DNA from 4 places in the Paenibacillus sp. JJ1722 genome. Region 2 is predicted to be linked to each of the others. Evidence: riboswitches for the same ligand, from Rfam matches in the RefSeq annotation. Region 2 holds a riboswitch; each other region holds the start of a gene.
The links. A riboswitch is a leader RNA that binds a small molecule or an ion and turns the genes downstream of it on or off. The one in region 2 is predicted to bind cyclic di-AMP.
Positions count from the first base shown of each region.

Region 1: another riboswitch for cyclic di-AMP. It lies ahead of ACM1ND_RS00140 (3D domain-containing protein); the one in region 2 lies ahead of ACM1ND_RS14355 (3D domain-containing protein).
Region 3: another riboswitch for cyclic di-AMP. It lies ahead of ACM1ND_RS21620 (TrkH family potassium uptake protein); the one in region 2 lies ahead of ACM1ND_RS14355 (3D domain-containing protein).
Region 4: another riboswitch for cyclic di-AMP. It lies ahead of ACM1ND_RS06865 (hypothetical protein); the one in region 2 lies ahead of ACM1ND_RS14355 (3D domain-containing protein).

Region 1 is NZ_CP182500.1:29,202-32,497, forward strand. Features, by position in the region: gene ACM1ND_RS00135 (TatD family hydrolase) at 1-574, shown strand, start outside; cyclic di-AMP (ydaO/yuaA leader) riboswitch at 776-1,058, shown strand; gene ACM1ND_RS00140 (3D domain-containing protein) at 1,330-2,478, shown strand; gene rnmV (ribonuclease M5) at 2,625-3,170, shown strand; gene rsmA (16S rRNA (adenine(1518)-N(6)/adenine(1519)-N(6))-dimethyltransferase RsmA) at 3,178-3,296, shown strand, end outside.
Region 2 is NZ_CP182500.1:3,273,895-3,277,190, reverse strand. Features, by position in the region: gene ACM1ND_RS14365 (ABC transporter substrate-binding protein/permease) at 1-964, shown strand, start outside; gene ACM1ND_RS14360 (amino acid ABC transporter ATP-binding protein) at 951-1,673, shown strand; cyclic di-AMP (ydaO/yuaA leader) riboswitch at 1,908-2,076, shown strand; gene ACM1ND_RS14355 (3D domain-containing protein) at 2,083-2,751, shown strand; gene ACM1ND_RS14350 (polysaccharide deacetylase family protein) at 2,950-3,296, opposite strand, start outside.
Region 3 is NZ_CP182500.1:4,861,871-4,865,166, forward strand. Features, by position in the region: gene ACM1ND_RS21615 (potassium channel family protein) at 1-596, opposite strand, end outside; gene ACM1ND_RS21620 (TrkH family potassium uptake protein) at 694-2,034, opposite strand; cyclic di-AMP (ydaO/yuaA leader) riboswitch at 2,444-2,596, opposite strand; gene ACM1ND_RS21625 (CPBP family intramembrane glutamic endopeptidase) at 2,858-3,296, shown strand, end outside.
Region 4 is NZ_CP182500.1:1,544,978-1,548,273, forward strand. Features, by position in the region: tRNA gene ACM1ND_RS06855 (tRNA-Leu) at 1-12, shown strand, start outside; gene ACM1ND_RS06860 (glutathione peroxidase) at 159-644, opposite strand; cyclic di-AMP (ydaO/yuaA leader) riboswitch at 1,111-1,283, shown strand; gene ACM1ND_RS06865 (hypothetical protein) at 1,399-1,794, shown strand; gene ACM1ND_RS06870 (potassium-transporting ATPase subunit F) at 1,978-2,055, shown strand; gene kdpA (potassium-transporting ATPase subunit KdpA) at 2,207-3,296, shown strand, end outside.

The DNA of each region.
Region 1 (3,296 bases), 2.9 Mb from region 2:
GGATGCTATTACAATGCAGGAGGGCGATCTAGAATGGATTGCATCGTTATGCAGTCATAAAAAGGTTGTAGCCATCGGAGAGATCGGTCTGGATTATTATTGGGATACATCACCGAAGGATGTGCAGCATCGGGTGTTTCGAAATCAAATTGGTCTGGCTCGTGAGCTCAAAATGCCCATTGTTATTCATAACCGGGATGCACATGAAGATATTGTTAGGATATTGCGCGAGGAAAAAGCGAGTGAGATTGGAGGAGTCATGCACTCCTTTTCGGGTAGCTGGGAGACAGCCAAAATGGTGCTGGATATGGGATTTCACCTTTCCTTCGGTGGTCCAATAACGTTCAAAAATGCCAAGCAGCCAAAAGAGGTGCTCGCACAGGTGCCGCTGGACCGTCTGCTCATTGAAACTGATGCTCCCTATCTGACGCCTCATCCGTTTCGTGGGAAGCGAAATGAGTCTGCACATGTGAGACTGGTAGCAGAGGCTGCAGCCCAAATCAAAGGGATTACAGTGGAGGAATTAGTGTCAATAACGACCCAAAATGCCCTGGAACGATTTGACATTCAATGAAAAAGTGAAGAAATCGATCAAAATAAAGAGATAGACGAAGCTAATCATGAATTTGTTGCAGGAAACTCGAGAATATTACAATATTTTAACCGAATATTTTAAAAAATGTACTTGAAACCTGCTTTACAACATGCATAGAAACAGGATATCATCTTTTCAGTGAATTGTTGTTTGAATGTAAACATCAACAAGTCATTTCATGAACCAGTCTCGCTGAGTCCCTTTTACAGGGAACGGGGGAACCGATATGGCTTACAGTACGTCCGGCATATGTGCAAGAAGGGAACGTCTCTTCCGCCAGCCGGCTCGACCGAAATTCTTTCCCCGGATGGGATTGAATAGGTGGAGGAGCCGTATTTCGATTTCTTTCTGGGTCTTCGGGGTGAATGTGAAGGCGACCGCCATGAGCGGTTGACCCAAGCTAGGGCGACTCTCTACGTCCGAACCCGACAGCTAACCCCGTAAGCGTAACAAGAGAGAAGCCATCTCGTGCATGAGTTTTCCCGCATATTCACACATGCCGGAAGCCACGAAAGAGCTCTCTAGTCTCTTTCTCTGGCTTTTTTTGTTGTGAATAAAAGAAAATCTGTCATCATACTGTGGTTAAACAGGGGAGGACAGCATGCCGCGAAGACGGGTACATGGTGCAGGACAGTCGCAGTTTGGGCTTGTCTTGTAGAAAATCTGTTATAGTCACGTCAAATCTCAACTATGTCTTACTCCAGACGGCGGGCTATGTAAGGAGGACGGAGGAAATGGGCATTTTCCAAAAAAAGGATACCCATGAGTCACGCTCATCCAGCATGTCTTACGTATTGCGTTGGAAGCAAGAGAATGTGCGCCAGGCTGCTTTGGTTGCTATTTTTCTAATCGCGCTAACGATTATGATTTCAATTCTGATGTACACGCAATCTAAAAAACAAGTCTTTTTTGTCATCGATGGCAAGGCGTCTGCGGTAGAAACCCGGGAATCCAAGCTTCAAGATTTGCTGAGCGAGCATTCCATTTCACTTCAGCCGCATGATACAGTTTCCATGCCGCTAAATGGAGCAATACAGGATGGCGATCGCGTAGTCATTAAACGTGCCAATCAAGTCAAAGTATCTTCAGGCAATGAGACGAAAAAGCTGTACACAACAGAAAATACAGTAGAAGGTGCCATTCGTACCTCGGGCTATAAATTATCATCAACGGATAAAGTTTATCCTGCGTTGGATGCCTCTGTTTCGTCTAACATGGACATAAAAATCGTCCGTGTGAAGAAACAGCAGGTCGAACAGAAAAAACAGGTGCCTTATCAGGTCATCAAAACGGCCGATCCGAGTCTTTATAAAGGCGATAATCGGGTCATTCAAAGCGGCAAATCGGGTGTGGTCGTCCAGCACGTTCAAAAGGTATATCATGATGGAAAGTTGGTATCCAAACAGCTGGTTAACAAGGAAGTTGCACAGAACCGTGTGGATAAAGTCATTGCAGTAGGAACGAAGAAAAAACCGGTCGTTCTGGCTGCTTCCGTCGGTCCCAATGATGCGGTTAAGGCAACAACGGTTAGTTCGGGCAGTGCTGTCCGTAAAGCAGGCGTCAATTTTAAATATAGCAAAGTTTTACAAAATGTCTCCATGACGGCGTATTCCTCACAGGAGCCAGGTATCGGTACACGTACTGCATCCGGCGCACGTGTCACGGAAGGACGCACCATCGCGGTCGATCCGAGTGTAATTCCAATCGGCTGGTGGGTGTATATCGAAGGGGTGGGCTTCCGCCGTGCGGAGGATACCGGTGGCGCGATTAAAGGCCACAAAATCGATGTGTATTATGAGAGTTTGAGCCGAGCCAACCAATTTGGTCGTAAGCACGGTAAAACCGTTTATGTTATCGGACCGGTAAAGCCTGAAATCAACTAAAACAGGTTGTGTATGTTGAGGGCAATGCGATAGTATTAACAACATAGTTATGCCATGCTAAGAAGAGGATATCCTCTTCTTATTTTGTTTTCAAAAGCAGGGAAAGATAAATATAGCTTGCTGTGTAGCAGTGGAGGGAAACGCAAATGATCAAGGAAGTGATCGTGGTAGAGGGCCGGGATGATACGGTGGCCATTCGCCGCGCTGTTGAAGCGGATACGATAGAAACTGGCGGCTCCGCCATTAATAAAATGACGCTGCGTAAAATTGCATTGGCGCAGGAGCGGCGGGGGGTCATCATTTTAACCGATCCCGATCATGCAGGGGAGCGCATCCGTAAGATTATCGCTTCCAAGGTACCCGGCTGCAAGCAGGCCTTTATACCCGAGGCAGAAGCGACGCGCAAAGGAGATATTGGCGTGGAGAATGCCTCACCGGAAGCGATCAGACACGCTCTTGCACGGGTCCATACGACAGTGGAAGGCGCCGACCCGCTGATTGAGTGGGCGGACCTGATTGATGCTGGACTCATCACCCACCCCAATGCTGCTGCACGCCGTATGGCCTTAGGGAATGTGCTGGGTATTGGTTATTGTAACGGAAAGCAGCTACATAAACGGCTCTCTGTATTTCAGATCAGCCGCGAGGAATTTGCCGGGGCGCTGGCACAAATTGAAAGTGAAGGATTGTGATATCCGTATGACAGGGATTCAAGATATAGCAACACCGCGGCGTACGAAGGACATTATTCAACGGCACGGTTTTTCGTTCAAAAAGAGTTTGGGACAAAATTTCTTGATTGATCAGAATATTCTCAA
Region 2 (3,296 bases):
TGCCTCTGTAACTTCACTGGATAAAATATCTGACCTGGTACTCCAGCTGCGGACCCAGCGTGTGAACGCTGTCGTGATCGAAGATACGGTTGCTAAAGGATACACGTTAGACGGTACCGTAACCCTTGCCAAGGCTGTGCCTGAGGATGCGGGAGCAGAAACAGCTGTGGGTATCCGTAAAGGGAATGCAGAATTGCTTGCTTCTGTAAATAAAACGTTGGCTCGCCTGAAAGCAGACGGGTCGATTGAGAAGTTTTCCACGGAAGCGAGTGCACTTTCTGCGGATCGTCAGGTTTCTTCTAATAACATTGTAGATATTTTTTGGAAATACCGCAGTTTATACGCTACGGGTATCGGCTACACCTTGTTGCTGTCTGCGCTCGGAGTACTGTTCGGATTCATCATTGGTCTGATCATATCCTTGCTACGTATGAGTGGAGTACGCATCATTGAGTGGTTAGGTACCACTTATGTAGAGATACTGCGTGGCACACCTATGCTGGTGCAACTCATGATTATTCACTACGGGGTTGCTTTGACGCTGGGTGTCAATTTTACTCCACTCCAGTCTGGTATAATCACATTGTCTCTGAATAGCTCGGCATATCTGGCTGAAATTTTCCGTGCAGGTATCCAGGCAGTAGACCGTGGACAGATGGAGGCTGCCCGTTCATTGGGTATGGGACGAGGCAAAGCTATGCGTCATGTCATTTTGCCGCAAGCGTTTAAATCTATTTTGCCTGCTATCGGTAATGAGTTTATTACGATCATTAAAGAATCATCCATTATTTCGACCATTGGGATGGTGGATATTATGTATCAGGCCCAGGTCATTAAGAACATTACCTACGAAGGATTAAGTCCGTTCGTAATCGCAGCCGCTATTTATTTTGTAATGACATTCAGCTTGTCTAAGCTGCTGGGTTTATGGGAAAGGAAGTTGAGAGCCAGTGATCACCGTTAAACAACTGCGTAAATCGTTCGGCAAGAATGAGATTTTAAAAGGCATTGATATAGATATCGCCAAAGGTGAAGTCGTCGTCATCATCGGTCCCAGCGGTTCGGGGAAGAGTACGTTTTTACGTTGCATGAATCTGCTAGAACAGCCTACGGACGGGGAGATTTTGTTTGAGGGCGAGCCGATTACAGCTCGTGGTCATAATATTAATGTAACCCGGGAGAAGATGGGGATGGTGTTCCAGCATTTTAATCTGTTCCCGCATAAAACAGTGTTGCAGAACCTGACGCTTGCACCAACGCAGGTTAGAAGACAGTCAGGGAAGGAAGCGGAAAAAATTGCGCTAGAACTCCTGCGTACCGTAGGGCTTGAGGATAAGAAGAATACCTATCCGAACCAGCTATCCGGTGGTCAGAAGCAACGTATTGCGATTGCGCGTGCTTTGGCCATGCAGCCGCACGTAATGCTGTTCGATGAGCCGACTTCTGCATTGGACCCTGAAATGGTTGGAGAGGTTCTGGATGTAATGAAGAAGCTCGCCGAAGGCGGCATGACCATGGTAATCGTGACGCATGAAATGGGCTTTGCCCGCGAGGTAGGCGATCGAATCATCTTTATGGATAACGGTCAAATTGTGGAACAAGGTACACCAGAGCAGGTATTTGGTACTCCAAGCCATGATCGCACCCGTGATTTTCTTGCCAAAGTATTGTAAGAAAGTGCTGATATGAGCTATAAAAAAGCCCTCCGTTTGACGGAGGGCTTTTTCTTTTTTTGTCACCATTTCACCATATTTTCGTAACAAATATCGATTTCTTGGTGGCAAAATTGTAACGATTATAGTATGATGTTCAAGGTTCCCAACATTTTCATGCGGATAAGGTTACAAAATTGTGATATTATGCAGTAAGCCAAAACTTACCGGGACAGCATGCGGTTATGACAAACGCTGAATGCTGGGCCCAAACTATGGGAAGTGCGGGGGACGTAACAACGGCAGTCTTTCCGAAACGTCATAAGACGATATGGAATATGCCTAGGGGTGAATTGCACAAGCATAGGGCTTCTCCTGAGTCCGAATCCGACAGCTAACTTCGCAGGCATAACAGAGGAGGTACATATCTTTGAAACATCTAAAACATATTGGAAAAACCATGAAATTTGCGGTGCTTGCCGCAGCCATTGCAGGGCTGGCACAGACAGCTGGAGTAGCGGATGCTGCTTCGCTTCATACTGCCAAAGATGGCGATACCTTCTTTTTGCTTGCTCAACGTTATGGAGTATCAGTGGACGAGCTGACGAAGGCGAACCCAAACATTGCCTCTAACAATATATATGCAGGTCTGCAAATTAAGGTACCTGGTGAAAAAAGTGTGAATGTAGCTTCGGATTCGAAGCCGCAGCTTCTTACGGAGAAAGCACCAGCGAATGAGGGGCCAACGATTGAAGCGTGGGGCAAAACATTTAACTATAGCAAAATAGTTGACGTTAAGGCTACTGCGTATTCTGCCGCAGCCGATGAGAATGGTAAATGGGGAGCAGTGGACTACTACGGCAATCCGCTTAAACTAGGTACAATTGCGGTAGACCCGAACGTCATTCCGATGGGCACGAAAGTGCTGGTTACAGGCTATTCCCACCCAGGTTTGCCGGATCATTCTTTTGTAGCTGTCGCTCGCGATCAGGGCAGCGCCATTACAGGAAAACGGATTGATATCTTTATTCCTGGCAACAAATCATTTGTGAACGACTTTGGATTTCAAAATGTGAAGCTGTACGTTATTGATAAATAGCATTATACGTATATACGGTTTAATTAAACATAATATATATTATGTAAACTTAATGCCTGTATCCTACCGCATATAACTGGGTCAGACTCTTATCAGGTCCTATCCATAAAAAAGGCTGTCTTGACGAGCAGAAAACTTCTGCTGGTAAGACAGCCTTTTTACGTTGCTTTAGCTTGTAGCTCAATCCTAAACATATGGTTATTTCTGTTCCGATGTGTGGAGTAGCCGGGGGACTGTCACAAATTTGTAGCCCTTAGCTTTTAGAGAGTGAATTAGACCCGGCAGAGCTTGGACAGTGCCTTGCAAGTTGGAACTTTGACCTCCACCTGCGTGCATTAAAATAATAGAGCCAGGCCCAGTAGCTGGGATCACATTGCGCTGAATTTGTGTTTTACTTAGTCCCTTCCAGTCGAGAGAGTCTACATTCCAATTGACAATCATGTAGCCATGACGACGTGCCCACTGGATTTGAGGCTCCGTGATTTCACCGTAGGGTGGACGAATCAACTTGGGGCGAAAACCTGCGCTGGCTTGTAAAATACGTT
Region 3 (3,296 bases), 1.6 Mb from region 2:
TCTGCTTTTAGCCGATCCATAGCCGTCGGTGCGATCAGGATACCGTTCGCCGTATGAAGCGCCACGACACTACAACCAAAGCGAGTACGGGCATTTAGCTCTGCTAGCGTTTTGCCATTCAGACATGCAGGTACATTGAGTTCCACAATACTGTATTCTTTGGACAACTCCAAATAATCGAGCAAATTAGGCGTGACTAGCTGATGAGCCACCCGGATACCCATATCCCGTTCTGGATAAATGATCCGGTCCACACCGAGCTTCTCTAACGCACGCCCGTGCAGCACAGATATGGCTTTGGCTACGACTTTTTTCACACCCAGCTCCTTCAGCAAAATGGCGGTCAGGATGCTTACCTGAATGTCATCACCAATAGCAACAATGCCGCAATCGAAATTACGGATGCCCAGTGATCGCAATGAGTCTTCATCGGTAGCGTCCGCCACGACAGTATGTGTCAACATCTCACTCATACTGTCCACCACATCCTCATTCCGGTCAATGCCTAGCACCTCGCACCCCATATCCACCAATTGCAAAGCCAGGCTTGAGCCAAACCGCCCCAAGCCAATAACTACAAACTGCTGCGTTTTCATATCTACTCGAAAACTCCCTTATCTGAATCAATTTCATAAATGAGGATTTTACAAAAATCCTGAAATAATTAAACCAACGAAATGAATATGAAATGATTCATCCTATAATCATTTTGCCTTCCGGATGACGATATAATTCTTTACCCTTTTTCGGCCCCAGTGCATAAGCTAGCGTGAGTGGCCCCAGTCTACCTGCAAACATCGTCAGGGTAATCACCAGCTTGCCTATGACTGTCAAATCAGGTGTAAGCCCTATCGACAGCCCCACCGTACCAAACGCAGACACCGTCTCGAACAAGATCATCAAAAAATGATGATCTTCGGTTGCCGACAAAATCATGGTCACCCCGATCACGAACAGCAGCCCCAGCAGTGTAATGGTCAAAGCCTTGTAAATTCGTCCCTGCGCAAGTCGGTACCTGAACAGCACAATATCTTCACGCCCCCGTAGCATCGAAATCACGGCTCCAATGAGCAGCGCGAATGTTGTGGTCTTAATCCCGCCTCCAGTAGAGCCAGGAGAAGCCCCGATAAACATGAGTATGATGATAAAAAACTGCGTAGCCTGCCGCAAGCCTGCAATGTCCAGTGTATTGGCACCTGCGGTACGAGGGGTTACGGACTGGAATAAAGATCCCAGCAGTTTCCCCCCCCAATCAAGCGAGCCAAGAGTCTTTGGATTCGTAAACTCAAATACAAAAATCACGAGCGTGCCGACTACAATCATAGCGCCCGTCATGCTGAGTACCACCTTAGTATGCAAGGACAGTCTCTTGCGCTTGCGATATTCTGCCAGATCCGACATCACTACAAAACCAATGCCGCCTGAAATAATCAGGAACATAGCTGTAAAATTAACAATCGGATCATATACATAACCTGTCAGGCTGCGAAAGTGCCCGAATAAGTCAAAACCAGCATTGTTAAACATGGAGATGGCATGCCAAATCCCAAAATAAATCGCCCTGCCTACAGGCATATCAAACGCCCAGCGAATCGCAAATATTGCAGCACATACGCCCTCAATGACCAGCGAGTACAGCAGCACCTTACGAATCAATCCGACAATTCCTTCGACAGAGGTCTGATTCATCGCTTCCTGTAAAATGAGGCGCTCCCGTAAGGAAATCCGACGTTTGAACACCAGCGCGATCAAGGTAGCCATAGTCATAAAGCCCAGGCCGCCGATCTGAATGAGCGCAACGATAACAACTTGACCAAAGGTTGTAAAAAAGGTCCCCGTATCCTTTACGACAAGCCCTGTAACACAGGTCGCGGAAGCGGCAGTAAACAAAGCGTCTATAAACGCAAGTGGCTTTCCTGTTGTATTGGAGATCGGCAGCATTAACAATAAACTACCTATTAGAATGATAATGGCAAAGCCCGCAACGAATATCTGCGGTGGAGAAAGCCGGAGCCAGCTTGCATTGGGATTCATCTATTCATCACTTCTCTCCTAATCCTTAAAACTATAAAAACAGTGATTTAATACGGTGTAAGCCCGCTACGCGTTCCATTTGATCTTCCGATCGTCGTTGCCCCTAATTTTTTTGATTTTTCCAAACCTTTAGTAACTATAATTAGCATTCCCTGAATACAGGAAGAATGCATGTCAAGCACTACTCTGCCCCCTGTGCTATTGGCGGGCAGCAGCGAAGGGAGCAGAATTGTTCTGAAGAAGCGAAGCGTTTGCCTTTATCTCCGGATTTTAACCATTAAAGGGGTTATACAATCAAAAAATCCGGGGATAACAGCAATCGGAAGAATAATCTGCACCCGCAGCGGTCTAACCAATCCAAACACTTTTATACACACAAAAATAGACACCGGAAAACCGAGTGCCTGACTTGGTTCCTGCTCATAGCCTACGAGGTTAGCTGACGGATTCGGGCAGCACAGTATGCCCTATTTACACATCCAATCCAGCAGGATCGGCTGTAAAATTCACCCCAGTAACATGGTTCCCCCGTTTTCCCATAGAAATTCGGCTCAACTGTATATCATTACCTATGTATTTCATAGGCATTGCCTCAAGATTATAATCCTTCTATATCCAGATCACAAAATCGATTTCGCCGAAAAAACGTGAAATTGGCTTTATTTTGCGAATGGGCATCGTTTAATCGCAGCTTATCTTATTTTATTAGAACTTTAAAGTGCTTTCACTCTATTTTCATGAATATCGCTGGTCTGTTGGCGGGAACCTGTGCAGTATGATATCTTTAATGGATGTTCTTATTTACAGATTAAGGAGGAAACTCATGAATCCTATCGGGAAACCGGTCGTGCTCACGGCCAACTTCAAAAAATTAGGCTTGCTGGGCGGGATTGGCCTGATTTGCTTTTTTATCTTTCAATTGCTTATTCCCTCGCTTAGCAATCCGAGTCCAGAATCAGTAATGAACGCAAAGGTCATCAGCAAACAAGAAGCGGTCATACACGCATTGGACTTTGCCCGCTCCGAGTTGGGCTATACTGAATCACAGCCAGAGGAGCCTGTCGTGACCTATCAGGCCGAAACAGATTTGTACGGTTATTTATCTAGAGAAAAACTGCTTCAACAGTACGACCGTACATGGAAGAAAAATTACCCTTACGAAACCTTTCGGGTTGATCTGCCTGAATCCTCAGCGAAAAGCAAACTGCAAATTCATGTGGATTTATCCACTGGGAAGGTCGTTAGCTTTAAACGGATCACCT
Region 4 (3,296 bases), 1.7 Mb from region 2:
CTCTCGACCGCATTATATGCAAGACTCAGTTAAAAAAGCATCCTGACACGGTTTACGTGAAGGGATGCTTTTTTTGTTAAGCATTTTTCGTTATATCCTTTAGCCACAGAAGCAACGGTAGACAATAGGTCATTTATTAACTGTGATAAAGAAGGATGTCAGTTTTGCTGCAAAAGCTTCTCTATATCTCCCGCCAGCTTATCTGGAGTGGTTTGCGGTGCATAGCGCTTAAATACGTTACCTTCTCGTGTAATTAAGAATTTAGTAAAATTCCATTTGATCGCTTTGGACCCTAATACCCCCGGAGCAGTTTGGGTCAGGTAACGAAATAAGGGGTGCGCTTGATCGCCATTGACATCTGTCTTGGCGAACATCGGAAAGGTAACACCATAATTGATCTGGCAAAACTCGGAAATCTCCTCGCTGGAACCTGGCTCTTGTTTGGCAAATTGGTTGCTGGGAAATCCCAAAATTTCGAGCCCCTGTTCATGGTACTGGTCATATAGCTCTTGTAGCGCTTTGTATTGGGGGGTTAACCCACATTTGCTGGCAGTGTTCACGATAAGCAGAACGTTCCCTTCATATGTGGATAACGGAATTTGTTTCCCTTGCAGGGTGTGCGCATCATATTCATAAACGGTCATAGTATCTCTCCTTATTCAATATTCAGCAATTAAATTGTAAGCAATTAAAATCGAGGTTGCAAGTTTTGAAAAGCTGTATCAAGCCTTTAGCCGCTGTAAAATCGTATTTTGTTCAAAACAGTAAATCGCACCGCAAATGGAGCGAATTAAGGTGTTTCTTCTTATAAAAGCGGGTTCAATCGGTGTTTAGCTGGTACATATAGCGTATTTTCTTCTCTTTTTACAAAAAAAGGCCAAAAACGCCCTACCCTACGCCAATATTGACATGCTTGTCATTTTCGAAAAGGGATGAAAAACAGAGATTGAAGGAGCTGTGAGAAGCATAGTTGCATTGTAAGCGCTATTATTAATATCCTAGGCTCTAAAGGCCGATTTATAACCCCGCAGTTGAGCTTTACAGTCTTCCATGCGCGGGTGTATGATTCAAGACGTAATTTCAAATTAACTTGAATGAAGCAACAACGAAATGTCTATAGCGCTGAATTTTGCAGTTGCAAAAGCGGGGGAACCAATCGAGATTGTACGGCTTCGGAAGCCGTGTGTCTCATGGGGTGAATTTTCAGGTCAAGTGCCAGAAATAGGGCGACTCTCACGTCCGAATCCGACAGCTAACCTCGTAAGCGTACAGGGAGAGGCAACAAACCGCCGTGTGCAGCCATGGTTTATTTTATCATGGATATGTAAGAAGCCGGAGGAAAGCCTTTTTCCTTCGGCTTCTTTTTGTTGTCTTTTTATACCGGGAGAGGAGCTACTGATGGAAGGTCGGTTAATTATTGTCACTGCACCGAATGAAGCGGGCAGAAGTTTTGTGAAATTGCTTATTTTCAAAAAATTGGCGTTTGCAGTTCTCACGAATAGCGCCCAGGAGGAACGACAGCTCAAAAAAATGGGTGTGGAGCACATTGTCCGCATCAATACCATGCAAGCAGGAAAATGGAATTTTCCAAAAAAAGAAATTGGTAGTGTGTATTTGTTCGAGAACAGCTTGAATCTGACGTGCCGTTTCCTGCAAATATGTCGGCCGCTAACATCGGAATCGATCTATGTTATTACGCACGGCTGTAATCCACAAGGAATTTATCGGGGATTGGGAGCGGATCATGTGATCTACACATTGAACGGAGAGGTGGGTTTTCTGCTGAACGGATAAGCACTTATAACATAGTTGTTTTATGATTTTATGATCAAATAAGAATGGCGATCTGAGGACCGATACGGAGGGTATAAACATGATGGATATATACATGCTGCTCGTCATGGCTGTGAGTTATGGAGTGATACTGCTGTTTGTACGCTGGTGTGATGCGCAGACCTCTAAAGGAGGACGAAGAGGATGATCGTTATACTTGGACTTACGGCTATTGTGTTTATGTATTTAATCTACGCACTCCTGAACCCTGAAAAGTTCTAATCAGCTATAGGGGATAGAGCGGGCGGGAACAACAGATCTGAATATTAAGCATCATAGGTAGCAGGTTTTCGCAAACGTGTGCACACGTTTGGTGCTCTGGAAGCAGGTCTGTTGTTCCAAACGCAGGAGCATTTTGAAGGAGGAATAAAGGATGGAGCTGCTTCAAATTGGAATTGTGATCGTCATATTGCTGCTCTTGGTAAAGCCAGTGGGCACCTATATGTATCATGTATTCTCGAATGAACCCAATCGGACGGATCGGATTTTTGGCGGAACAGAAAAGCTGATTTATAAGATAGTAGGATTGAAGAAGCTGGAGAGCATGCGTTGGACTACGTATGTTATGAGTTTCATTGCAACGAATGTCGTGCTTGTGGCGATCAGCTACTTGCTGTTGCGTTTACAGGGAATGCTTCCCGGTAATCCGGCTGGAAACAGTAATATGGAAGCATCACTAGCTTTTAATACGGTAATCAGCTTTATGACGAATACGAATCTCCAACATTATAGCGGAGAAAGCGGGCTTACGTATCTGACACAGATGGCGTTCGTCACGATGATGATGTTCACTTCGGCTGCTTCCGGTTTTGCGGTTGCTGCGGCTTTTATGAGAGGATTGACGCGGCGCGGTGAAGGGATGGGCAATTTCTTTCAAGATTTTATTAAAGCCATTATAAGGATTTTCCTGCCGCTGGCCTTTGTGCTTACGCTGGTGCTGGTTGGATTGAAGGTACCACAGACGCTACAGCCTACGGCGGATCTTACGACGCTGAGCGGAACACAGCAGCAGATTTCTATGGGGCCCATTGCTTCTCTGGAGTCCATCAAGCATTTGGGGACGAATGGAGGCGGTTATGCGGGAGCTAACTCTGCGCATCCTTTTGAAAATCCAAGTCCTTGGACGAACGTGCTGGAAATTTTGGCAATGTGGGTAATGCCGGCTTCGTTGCCGTATACCTTTGGACTGTTTGCCCGTAATCGTAAGCAGGGCTGGATTATTTTTAGCTCCATGATGGTATTGTTTCTTATTTTTCTATCTATTACGTACGTGTCTGAAAAGACAGGTAACCCGTTAATCCAGACACTGGGTGTGGATGCTTCTCAAGGAAGCATGGAAGGGAAAGAGGTTCGTTTCGGCATTGGACAATCGGCTTTATTCACTGCGGTCACAACAGCGGCAACGACAGGTTCGGTCAATAATATGCATGATACACTAACCCCACTGGGTGGCATGGCTGCTT